Regions from separate parts of the Ferdinandcohnia salidurans genome, predicted to be linked through region 4. Evidence: predicted binding sites of a transcription regulator. Region 4 holds the regulator's gene; each other region holds the start of a gene.
What was found. Region 4 encodes LexA, which represses DNA repair genes until DNA is damaged. Its sites were predicted from a motif close to CGAACATATGTTCG; they were not measured.
Positions count from the first base shown of each region.

Region 1: a site for LexA is predicted at 1,796-1,809, ahead of ACFSFW_RS00805 (YolD-like family protein). Genes of this name have one in related genera too.
Region 2: a site for LexA is predicted at 1,467-1,480, ahead of uvrB (excinuclease ABC subunit UvrB). Genes of this name have one in related genera too.
Region 3: a site for LexA is predicted at 1,386-1,399, ahead of ACFSFW_RS14300 (YhjD family protein). Genes of this name have one in related genera too.

Region 1 covers NZ_JBHUEK010000004.1:88,990-92,209, reverse strand. Annotated here, with positions in the region: gene ACFSFW_RS00815 (FecCD family ABC transporter permease) at 1-409, shown strand, start outside; gene ACFSFW_RS00810 (FecCD family ABC transporter permease) at 406-1,416, shown strand; gene ACFSFW_RS00805 (YolD-like family protein) at 1,445-1,741, opposite strand; gene ACFSFW_RS00800 (YolD-like family protein) at 1,883-2,218, opposite strand; gene spoIID (stage II sporulation protein D) at 2,674-3,220, shown strand, end outside.
Region 2 covers NZ_JBHUEK010000010.1:130,842-134,061, forward strand. Annotated here, with positions in the region: gene ACFSFW_RS07955 (ABC transporter substrate-binding protein) at 1-98, shown strand, start outside; gene ACFSFW_RS07960 (DUF2198 family protein) at 355-582, shown strand; gene ACFSFW_RS07965 (hypothetical protein) at 589-1,383, opposite strand; gene uvrB (excinuclease ABC subunit UvrB) at 1,595-3,220, shown strand, end outside.
Region 3 covers NZ_JBHUEK010000022.1:92,974-96,193, forward strand. Annotated here, with positions in the region: gene ACFSFW_RS14290 (hypothetical protein) at 1-100, shown strand, start outside; gene ACFSFW_RS14295 (competence protein ComK) at 412-966, shown strand; gene ACFSFW_RS14300 (YhjD family protein) at 1,002-1,367, opposite strand; gene ACFSFW_RS14305 (S9 family peptidase) at 1,538-3,220, shown strand, end outside.
Region 4 covers NZ_JBHUEK010000007.1:389,374-392,593, reverse strand. Annotated here, with positions in the region: gene tkt (transketolase) at 1-782, opposite strand, end outside; gene ACFSFW_RS04870 (DUF896 domain-containing protein) at 895-1,125, opposite strand; gene lexA (transcriptional repressor LexA) at 1,533-2,159, shown strand; gene glnA (type I glutamate--ammonia ligase) at 2,247-3,220, opposite strand, start outside.

The DNA of each region.
Region 1 (3,220 bases), on a different contig from region 4:
TCCTTTTATCATAATCGGCATTTTGATTTCTCTGTTTCTCTCGAGACAGCTGACAATTCTTAGTCTAAATGAGGAAATTGCGATAGGGTTAGGTCAAAAAATTTTACTGATTAAGGTTTTATTATTCGTAATCGTTATCATGCTTGCAGGTGCATCGGTTGCACTCGTTGGAAATCTTACCTTTCTTGGTTTGATGATTCCCCATTTTGTAAGAGCCATTGTTGGAACAGATTATCGCTATATTCTTCCGATGTCAGCTGTTGCTGGTGCTACCTTTATGGTATTTGCAGATACGCTTGGACGAAATTTAAATGCCCCCTTTGAAACACCAGTGCCTGCGATTGTAGCCATATTGGGGCTTCCCTTCTTCCTATTCATTGTCCATAAAGGAGGTAAGGCTTTTTCATGATCCATCCAAGTTTACGTAACAAACATCGCTTTTTACTCATTGGAATCTTTGTAATGATCATCATAACAACTATCGTTAGCATGGGACTAGGATACTCCTCCTTGTCTTACAATAGGTTAATTCCTACACTTTTAGGAGAAGGGTCTTTTAAAGAAGAATTTGTGTTATTCTCTGTACGTTTACCACGTATTGTTATTACAGTTCTTGCCGGAATGGCACTCGCCCTATCCGGGGCTATCCTACAAGGAATTACACGAAATGACCTCGCAGATCCTGGAATCATTGGAATTAATTCTGGGGCAGGTGTAGGCATTTCGGTCTTCTTTTTGTATGCTCCGATTGATGTCGGATCATTTATTTATTTGCTTCCTGTTGTAGCGTTTTTCGGTGCCCTCATAACAGCATGCTTAATATATCTATTCTCATATAGCAAAAGTGAAGGCCTCCAACCAGTAAGGCTAATCTTAATAGGAGTTGGTTTTTCAATGGCTTTATCAGGCACAATGGTCCTACTCATTTCCTCCTCTGAACGTGAAAAAGTAGACTTTATTGCCAGATGGTTAGCGGGGAATATATGGGGGACAGACTGGCCATTTATACTGGCACTCCTACCTTGGTTGCTTGTGCTAATTCCCTTTACTCTTTTTAAAGCGAATCGCTTAAATATCCTTAATTTAAGTGAGACGACCGCAATTGGGCTAGGTATCTCCATTGAAAAAGAAAGGCTGCTTTTACTATTAACAGCAGTTGCATTAGCCGCTGCCGCTGTTTCTGTTACTGGTGGCATTGCCTTTATTGGTTTAATGGCTCCACATATCGCAAAAACATTAGTAGGAGCATGTCATCAGCTTTTTATCCCACTTGCTGTGCTGATTGGTGGTTGGCTATTATTATTTGCTGATACAATCGGGCGCAATATTGTGGAACCAGAAGGTATTGCTGCTGGAATTATGACTGCTCTTATAGGAGCACCTTATTTTATTTATCTTTTGCTGAAGAAAGCGTGATTTTTAAATCACGCTTTTTTTAAAAGTATTAACCGAAAAAACGCAAATCGACTAACATGTTTGCTGGGATATAGTGAACTTCCCCAAATTTATCGATGACATGCAGTTTGTTTTGTAGAGCATCATAATGATGGATAGTGCCGAGAAGGAGTTTGTGGTGTTTCCCTTCATAATGCGTAATCACTAATTCTCTCCCCTCCTCCATTGCCTCACAAAGAATGCCATTCATCTCTTCAATTTGCTGTTCATCAAGTTCAGGTTTTTGCTCATACGTGTCTTCTTCCGTCCAATCTCTAAGTATTTTTACATGCTCTGGCAGCATCATTGCTGTCCATTTGATTTTTTTATCAAGACTTTTTTTAAAAAATCTTTTAAATTTCAAACGTTTATTCTTTGAAGATATGTCAATATAGATAGTTCTTTTCATTTAGTACTGCTCTTCCTTCTGCTCAATTTTTTCTGAATATTATTCATTGTAGTTTGATATCCCTATGATATTTTCTAATTTTAAAAAGTGCTTTTCAGCCCGTTGATCAATAATTCTTATCTCTTTTTTTAATACATCGATATAGTGAATATTGCCAATGTAATGCTTGACATCCCCTTGAAAATAATAAGTAACGTCCAAGGTATTATTCATTTCCATAGCCTCAGATACAATTTCATTAAACTGTTCATATTTTTGTTCATCAAGAGACGGTTTTGGAATCTTATTATAACTTGCGTTATATTCCCTCAACATCTTTACATGTTCAGGTAACATTAGTGAAACCCACTTTTTATTACCTCTATCGCGGATCATTTTGTCACCTCTTTTCTCCACAAATGATTCCTTTGCCAAAAAAGAACATACGTTCCCTTTATTATATTATATTTTTTTCCTTTGTTCAATCTTGCTATTCGAAAAGATTTTGGCATTTAATTGAACAATGCAATGGTTAATTAAAAAGAAGAAATGATAAATGAAAGAAAATACAGTTTACTGTTTGAAAATGTCCAACAGCTATTATATGTGTTTTTTGATAATATGGGATTTTTTCTCATTAAGTAAACGGACCATTTAATTGAATAACACTTATAAGAAAATTGTATATGTATGTTAGTGTTAGAAGAGATTGTGAGGCTTTGTACTTAAAGAAACGGGGCATTAATAGTTGAAGAAGTAATATGTAAATTTGTGTAAAAAGTGGTATTTAAACTGATAGAATCTCATATACCTAAATAAAGTCTAGTATTTTTTTAAGGGTGGAGAATTTAATGAAAAATATATCCCCATTGTTAGTACTAATTATAGTAATAAGTACTCTTATTTTAGCAATCCCATCTATAGTTGTTTCTTTTGGTTCCAAAGAAAAAAACATTACTGACATTCTAGCAAGTGACCTTGAATTACCGAGAAATAGTATAAAAGATAATATTTCCGATACTAATCCTTCTTCAATCGCGGTATCAGTATATAGGGATAATTCAAAGAAAATAGAGGAGTTTCCTTTAGAAGAATATGTTGCAGGTGTTGTTTCATCTGAAATGTCACCTTCATTTGAGTTTGAGGCATTGAAAGCTCAAGCTATTGCTGCACGAACGTACATATTAAGACTAATGTTGAGTGATACAAAGCCAGGTGTAGGTAAAGGTGCTGATGTTTCTGACACTCAGTTTCATCAAGTATTTAAAACAAAATCAGAACTACAAGGACAATGGGGAGATAGGTATCAGACTTATATTTCAAAAATCGAAGATGCAGTAAAAGCTACTGAAGGACAAATTTTAACGTACAATGGGCAACCCATTGAAGCTCAATATT
Region 2 (3,220 bases), on a different contig from region 4:
TTGTTGTTATTTCATTAGAGAGTGTTTTACCAGGAAACCGTATGGCGTATGCAGTTGAAACATTGGCTAGAGGATTCTACCCGGAATTGTTTAAATAGCAGGAGTAATCACGTGAATTCCTTCATTCGATTTGCTATATTTAACTTAATTCAGTAAATCCTTTACTATTATAGGTAATGGATAAATGTTATAAACTAATTAATTTAGCGTGAATAAACCTGCCTGAATTAAGTTAAAACCTCCGGCGGATGCCACGATTTTTCAAAGGTAAATTTTCGAGCATGCTCGAAAAAAATCGGGCGCAAATACGCCAAGGCGCATTTGATGATATGAAATTGAAAGGATACGAATTTAATGCTATTAAAAATATTGCTGGCGCTCATCCTTCCGGGTGTACTCGTCATTTTCTTTACAAGAGTGACCTATAATCATTATGTGGGTTTTTTACTTGCGGTTGCCCTTATCGTTGCGTCTATTTATAAAGGATATGCGGATTCCGCTATTATTATCGTTGCGGATATCATTTCGTTGGGTGCAGGATTCATGTATGCGAGAAATATGGGGAAACGAGCGGAAAAATAAAGTCCTTCATCGAGATGATGAAGGATTTTTTTTCATTGAATCTAGGTCAGTATTTTTTTTATCTAACTTTTCCAATTCTGAAACAATGACTGTTTGAATCTCATCATTTCCAATTGCCCCACTATGAAAGGTGTTTGAATCCAACCAATAGAGTAGTCGGAAGGATACTCCATTAGTAAGCTCCATTTCTATAAAAACACGCTCACCTTCAAATTTGCCCGTTTTATATAATGTATCTAAATCACCTAAAACCAACGGATACCAAGCTTCAATAAATTGCTTCTTGGATTCATCTGAAAACGTATGTAGGCGACTACCGTCTTCGGTGCTTTCGAAATGTATGTTTTTTACAAGTCCATCTAATGGATAAAGCTCGCCAGCCGTTTTGGCTTTCTTATTTTCGTCCACAACAAACACATTATCTCCCGCAGTAACAATGAAAGAGGAAGGATAGCCTTTTACCTCGTAAATTGAAGTTCCTTCAGGTAAATAAGCAGCATCTCCATTTTTCATTACATGATCGCTGCAGGCATGCTCACTCATCATGAACGTGACATCTCCAAGTTTTTCTCCTTTTTCAATGACAATCGAACTTTGTTCATCTGAAGCATCCGGAAAATGGTGTTCATATTTTATATCGTTGATCATTAATACATCCACCCATTCAATCACTTCCCCATTGGGGCACCCTTCCGTTTGATCGATAGATTGGCTGGGACTTGGTGGTGTAGCAGATTGCTTGTTACATGAAACTAACAAAAAAGAAACGAAAATTAATATGAAACTTCCCCTTTTTATCATAAAACATCTCCTTTACTTCAATCTATTTTTCCAAATTATAACATGTTATATTTGTTTAGAAACTACATTTCAACAAATAAAATCGAATATCAGTTCGTATTTTTGTTTGTTTTAGGTCGGTTTGTGGTACAATGTTTCTATCGAGAAAAAGTCAGTGAAAAATTACATAACGGTTCACATAAAACGATAAGAATGGATGGGAGGAACGTAAATGAAGGATCAATTTGAGTTAGTCTCCAAGTATTCACCACAGGGTGACCAACCAAGAGCAATTCAACAGCTTGTTGATGGAATTAAAGCGGGCAAAAAAATTCAAACATTATTAGGTGCTACGGGTACAGGAAAAACGTTCACGATTTCGAATGTAATCAAGGAAGTAAATCGACCAACCCTTATCATTGCCCACAATAAAACATTGGCAGGACAGCTTTATAGTGAGTTTAAAGAGTTCTTTCCAAATAACGCTGTTGAATATTTTGTTAGTTATTATGACTACTTCCAGCCAGAGGCGTATGTTCCATCATCTGATACATATATCGAAAAGGACTCAAGTGTAAATGATGAAATTGATAAATTGCGACACTCTGCAACATCTTCCCTTTTTGAACGACGAGATGTCATTATAATTGCAAGTGTATCTTGTATTTATGGCTTGGGTTCTCCTGAGGAATATAGGGAACTCGTAGTTTCCCTACGAACAGGAATGGAAATTGAGCGAAATGAGCTTTTACGCAAATTAGTGGATGTTCAATATGAACGAAACGATATTGACTTCCGGCGCGGAACCTTCCGTGTAAGAGGGGACGTCGTTGAAATCTTTCCAGCCTCACGTGATGAGCACTGTATTCGCGTGGAGTTATTTGGCGATGAAATAGACCGGATACGTGAGGTTGATGCCTTAACTGGCGAAATACTGGGAGAACGTGAGCATGTTGCAATCTTCCCAGCATCCCACTTCGTAACCCGTGAAGAAAAAATGCAAATCGCGATTAAAAATATTGAGGCAGAGCTAGAAGAACGCTTAGCTGAACTTCGTGAAGATGGTCAACTTTTACAAGCGCAGCGTTTAGAACAACGGACGAACTATGATCTTGAAATGATGCGTGAAATGGGCTTTTGTTCAGGTATTGAGAACTATTCACGTCATCTAACCTTACGACCATCAGGTTCAACACCTTATACTTTATTGGACTATTTTCCTGAGGATTTGCTAATTGTCGTTGATGAGTCGCATGTGACATTGCCACAGATTCGCGGCATGTTTAATGGTGACCAAGCAAGAAAACAAGTACTGGTTGATCACGGATTCCGTCTTCCTTCTGCAATGGATAACCGTCCACTGCGATTTCAGGAATTCGAAAAGCATATTAATCAAATCATTAACGTTTCTGCAACACCTGGACCGTACGAAATTGAGCATACAGACGAAATGGTTGAACAAATTATTCGTCCTACAGGATTACTTGATCCAATTATTGAGGTTCGGCCAATTCAAGGTCAAATTGATGACTTATTAGGTGAAATCCAGGACCGTGTTAATAAAAATGAACGAGTCCTGATTACTACCTTAACGAAAAAAATGTCTGAGGATCTAACGGATTACTTGAAGGACGTTGGGATCAAGGTAAATTATTTGCACTCAGAAATAAAAACACTAGAGCGGATTGAAATTATTCGTGACCTTCGTTTGGGTAAACATGATGTTTTAGTAGGTATCAACCTGCTTCGTGAAGGGCTGGATATTCCAGAAGTCTCACTTGTTGCCATTCTTGATGCGGACAAGGAAGGGTTCCTGCGTTCGGAACGCTCACTCATCCAAACAATTGGTCGTGCCGCT
Region 3 (3,220 bases), on a different contig from region 4:
TGACTATGCGGGTAATTCGGTTGATGAGCATACGAAATTAGAACAAGCAAACTCCTATCTAGCCGAAAAAGAACTTGGACAAATAAATGAAAATTCATAGAAATGAATTTGGTGGTCTTCTTTTAAAAATGTTTTTGCATTCAAAAGAGCATTTTAACTATATACAGTCGGGGTTGGTACCCCGTCTGAATAAGTTAAAGCCTCCGGCGGATGTCACGATTTTTCAAAGGTAAGTTTTCGAGCATGCTCGAAAAAAATCGGACGCAAATACGCCAAGGCGTATTTGATTAAGAATTCCACTCTTTTTTTTGTGAACTTTTTGTGAACTGTATAGTTATAAATACCTAGAAGTGATAATATGAAAGTGCTTTCATTAGTAAAATATTATAATAATTTGAAGGGGATGAATAGATGGAAGTTACGCAAACGAATTATTTGATGGAATATGAAATTAATCCAGACACAATGGCAGTATTACCTATTGAAATAGGAAAAAATACTTGCTCAAGGGTACTGGAAGTTGAAGGTGAATATGTTGTAGCCATGAAGCCGACTGAGATCGTCGACCGAAGCTGCCGTTATTTTGGAAGCTCACTTAAGGGCAGGCAAGAAGGGACACGTGAAATCATGGGAGTGACCCATAAAGCACCGATTATTGTTGAAGCGTCTAATAAGATTTTTTTATTTCCAACCGCATCGCCAACAAAGCAAGACTGCGCATGGCTATCTCATAACTATGTTTCAGATTGTAGATATAGTGTGAATGAGAACACAACTGTTATTTTTACAAATAAGCAAGCCATTAAATTGCAAATCTCGAAAGGATCCTTCCAAAACCAACTCCATAGAACTGCACAACTGCGAACGATTGTTACCAATAGAATGGACAAACCAAATAAACGCATAAATTTTGTACTAAATCCTCAAAACAATGAAAGTATACCAAATCAAACAGATCGCCAATAATGAATTGGTTTTCCCAGCCTTACATTTGTTCATTTTTAATCATTGTCGTTTTTTTCAATGAAATAAGATTCAAGCAACTGTTGAACTTCATTTCGAATCCGTGGGTTAAAGTAGTTATGTTCCTCTTCATAGCCTCGATACATGAATGAAAATAATGTGAATGCCTCATCTCTTTGTTTTTCCCATACCTTCATATTTTTCTTTTTCATTTGTAGTTTAATTGTATAGAGGTCTTTTTGAACCTTCTTCATTGTATGTTCAAGTAAATGGAGATAAGGCTTTTTTAACTTAAAGCCAGCGGTTTCTATTGCTGTCAGATCACGATTAAGGATGGTAAGAACCATTGGTAAAAAGACAGCTTTTTCAAAAATAGCTCGGTCATCCTCAGGTATTCTTGTCATGATTACCCCTCTTTTTTTAGAACGTATGTTTGTATATATAATAAAACATATTTTTAGAAGAATCAAGAAGAGAGAAGGAAAATTTATTTCCAGTGTCGAAATACTTTTAATAGTAGTGCATAATGTAAGAGGTACTACTTTGACAATTCGTAATAAAGGACGGGAGAAGAATGACAGAGATAAAACGCAGAGGCATCGTAGCAGAGGATTTATATGAATTAAAAACAGTCAATGATCCACAGTTTTCTCCAGATGGAAGCAAATATGTGTTTGTGGAGACTGAAATTAATAAGGATAAGCACGAGTATAACTCACATTTATATGTTGGTACTGTTGAAGGTAAGGTTACTCAATGGACTTTTGGCGATGTGAAAGACGGTTCGCCACGATGGTCCCCGAATGGAGAATCAATTGCATTTGTATCGAATCGTTCAGGAAAACAGCAAATCTATTGCTTACATACAAACGGTGGTGAACCAAAACAAATTACATATTGTGCAAACGGGGCACGAAATCCGATCTGGTCACCGGATGGTTCAAAGATCTTATTTACTACTTCATTAGCACATGACGAGAGCGTCACGGATAAAGAAAAGAAGAAGAAGGATGAAGACGAGAAAAAACTTGAACCGATGGTTGTCGAAAGAGTTCGTTATAAATCTGATGTAGCAGGATTTTTAGATAATAAAAGTCAACATCTTGCATTGGTAGATGTGGCTACTGGTGTAGTGGAGCAATTAACATCAGGGGAACATGATTATACGGCAGGATGTTGGTCTCCAGATGGATCTAAACTTACATTTGTAGGAGATATCAGTGAGGATTCAGATTATAACTTGATTTCTGATGTCTATGTGATGTCGCTTCAAGATAAGAGTTATCAAAAGATTACGAACAGCACAGGCAATTTTAGTACCCCTTCTTGGTCACCGGATGGCAAATATATTGCACTAATTGGACATGAACAAGAATTTGTAGGGGCTACTTTACCAAAGATTTGGTTATATTCAAATGATAGTGCCGAGCTTTCTTGTCTAACAAGTGAGTTAGATGCATATGTAGGGGATTGTGTTGCTGCCGACTTCCAATTAGGTGGTTCAAATCCTGGTGTTATTTGGAATGAAGATAGCAGAAGTTTCTACTTTCTGTTAAGTAATCATGGCAGCACAGGAGTTTATTATGGTTCAATTGAGGGTGAAATCTATCCGTCCTTATTCGAGAACCAGCATGTATACGCACTAACAGTAAAAAATCATAAGGCAGTTGTTGGTATCAGTAAACCAACAGAACCAGGAGATCTATATTATTTAGATTTAAGTACTGGCGATATAAATCGACTCACAAATGTAAATGAAGTATTTTTACAGGATATTGAATTAGCAGATGCGCAAAGCTTTACATTTAATGCTCCAGATGGCTGGGAAATTAATGGTTGGGTGATGAAGCCGTTTGGTTATGAAGAAGGTAAAAAGTATCCAACAATTATTGAAGTACATGGTGGTCCTCATGCGATGTATGCCAATACGTATTTCCATGAGTTTCAAGTGTTAACTAGCAAGGGATTTGTTGTTGTCTTTACAAATCCACGTGGAAGTCATGGCTATGGGCAACAATTTGTTGATGCTGTTCGAGGTGATTATGGCGGCAAGGACTATTTAGATGTGATGGCAGCAACTGATTATGCTGTAGAGCATTTTGACTTTGTTGATGAAATAAAGCTTGGTGTAACAGGTGGCAGCTATGGTGGTTTCATGACGAATTGGATCGTAGGTCATACAAATCGATTTAAAGCCGCGGTTACGCAGCGTTCGATTTCAAACTGGCTTAGTTTTTATGGGGTAAGTGATATTGGA
Region 4 (3,220 bases):
TTTGACTTTCCAGCCCGATTTGGAGAACCATAACCAATAGTCGTACGAACCTCAATGAGTGCTGGACGTGATAAATCTCCTTTAGCCTCTTCTATCGCTTTATCAATCGCTTCTACATCATTTCCATCCTCAACACGTAGATATTGCCAGCCATAGGCCTTATACCTTTGTTCGATTGATTCTGAGAAAGCTTGATTAAGATCTCCATCAAGAGAAATATCGTTGGAATCATATAAAACAATTAGTCGACCCAATTTTAAATGTCCAGCTAATGATGAAGCTTCACCTGATACACCTTCCATCAGGTCACCATCACCACAAATGGCATATGTATAATGGTTAACAATTTCTAATGAGTCTTTATTGTAGACACCTGCTAAATGGCGCTCTGCCATCGCCATTCCAACAGCCATGGCAATACCTTGACCGAGCGGGCCAGTTGTTGCATCGACACCTGCAGTATGGCCGTACTCAGGATGTCCTGGGGTTTTACTGTCCCATTGGCGAAACTGCTTTAAGTCATCAATGGTTAAGCCGTAACCGGATAGGTGTAGCATACTGTACAATAATGCAGAGCCATGACCCGCAGATAATACAAATCGGTCACGGTTGAACCAATTTGGGTTCTTCGGGTTATGTTTCATATGTCGAGTCCACAGAGCATATGTCATGGGTGCGGCTCCCATTGGCATTCCTGGGTGTCCTGAATTTGCTTTTTCAACTGCATCAATAGAAAGTGTTCGAATTGACGCTATCGACAAGTCAGTTAGTGATTGTGTCATAAAAGTAAACATCCTTTCAAAAGTTTCTTGTGAACTAACATCAAACATAGCAGTACTTTCATTGATAGTATGCACAAAAAAAAAGAATACATAGAAATCTATGTATTCTTTATTAATGTAATCTTTTCCGTTTACTGTCTTTCAGTTTTTCTGGGGTTACATCATTACCTTCAGGGTCAACGACTTTTACAGAATGTAATGTATTAGTCATTGAACTTCTAAAAACACGTAAGTACTCTTGTCGAAGCTCCTGCTGTTCTTCTTTTTCTTTATCCGTAAGACCAACTGTCTTCGCTTTTTTTGCAAGAGCATTGATCCGATCAATTTTATCTTTTGAAAGCATAATTTTTACTCCTTGTTTATTCTTTTCTAAATCATAGTTCATAGTACTAGATGAAAAGATATTTTACAAGTCATCCACATTACGCATTTAGCTTGCACTAATAATAACCATTCCCATACTTAATAAAACAAATAGTACATAATAGATAAATCCGCCTTGTAATTTCCTCAACATCTTTATTTCACTCCTATAGAATGTTTGTTCGTATTTTATATTTTTATTATAGACCGAACATTTGTTTTGTGTCAACATAAATTCGAACTTATGTTTGTATAATCTAGTAAAACATGCTATACTCAACTTAAGAAATTCGGTATTTGTCGAAATAACTTGGTCACCTGAACCGAGAGATTATGAAAAGAAGATTTAGATACATATAAAATATAAATGCAAGGGGATGAGCGAAGATGACAACGAAGCTTTCTAAAAGACAGCAGGATATATTGAATTACATAAAACAAGAAGTTAAAGATAAGGGCTACCCACCTTCCGTAAGGGAAATAGGTGAGGCTGTTGGTTTAGCATCAAGTTCAACAGTACACGGACATTTGTCTAGACTTGAAAGCAAAGGGTTGATTCGAAGAGACCCTACAAAACCTCGTGCCATCGAAATTTTGCAGGTTGACGAAAATGAAACAATTCCAACTGCAAACGTTGTGAATGTCCCGGTTATTGGTAAGGTTACTGCAGGCCAACCAATTACAGCTGTGGAAAATATTGAAGAGTACTTCCCATTACCCGATCGTTTTGCTGCACATGATGACCAAATCTTTATGCTTGAGATTATGGGCGATAGTATGATCGAAGCGGGAATTCTTGACGGAGACTATGTGATTGTCAGACAACAACATTCAGCGAACAATGGGGATATTGTTGTAGCTATGACTGAAGAAGATGAAGCGACTGTAAAACGTTTCTTTAAAGAAAAAGACCATTTCCGCTTGCAACCGGAGAACTCGATGCTCGAACCGATCATCCTCAAGAACGTATCTATACTAGGAAAAGTCATCGGTGTTTACCGCACAATTCATTAATTTAAAAAGGGAACATTTCATTTAGAAATGTTCCCTTTTTATGTAACAAAAAACCCTTAACACAAGGATGTGTTAAGGGTTCATTTATTAATACATCGTCAAATACTGCTCTCTCTCCCATGGATGAACCTGGGTTCTAAACATATCCCATTCAATCTCTTTTGCTTCAATGAAGTGTTCGAACAGATGTCCGCCTAACGCTTTGATTAACACTTCATCCTGCTTAAGCATATCTAATGCAAGAGATAAGGTTGGTGGTAAATCCACAATTCCTGCTTCATTACGCTCTTCTTTATTCATCACATAGATATTTCTGTCAACAGGTGCTGGTGGAGTCAACTTGTTCTTGATACCATCTAATCCTGCAGCTAATAATACAGCCATTGCCATATAAGGGTTTGCTGCTGGGTCAACTGAACGCACCTCAACACGTGTGCTTAAACCGCGTGAAGCCGGGATACGAACAAGTGGACTTCTATTTTGAGCAGACCAAGCCACATAACAAGGTGCTTCATAACCTGGTACTAGTCGTTTATATGAGTTAACAGTTGGATTTGTAACAGCTGTAAAATTAGGAGCATGCTTTAAAATACCCGCAATGAAATGTCTTGCATTTTCACTTAATTGTAGGTCCGCATTTGGATCAAAGAATGCATTTTCTTCACCTTTGAATAATGATAGATTACAGTGCATTCCTGAACCCGCTACGCCAAACAATGGTTTTGGCATAAAGGTTGCATGTAAACCGTGTTTACGAGCAATTGTTTTTACAACAAGTTTAAAGGTCTGAATTTCATCACATGCTGTTAAAGCATCTTCGTATTTAAAATCAATTTCGTGTTGTCCAGGTGCAACTTCATGATGAGAAGCTTCAATTTCAAATCCCATTTCCTCGAGCTCTAACACGATATCACGGCGGCAGTTTTCACCAAGGTCTGTTGGCGCTAAGTCAAAGTAACCACCATTATCGTTAAGTTCAAGTGTTGGTTCACCTTTTTCATTTAACTTAAATAAGAAAAATTCAGGTTCAGGGCCAAGATTGAAATTCGTAAATCCTAGTT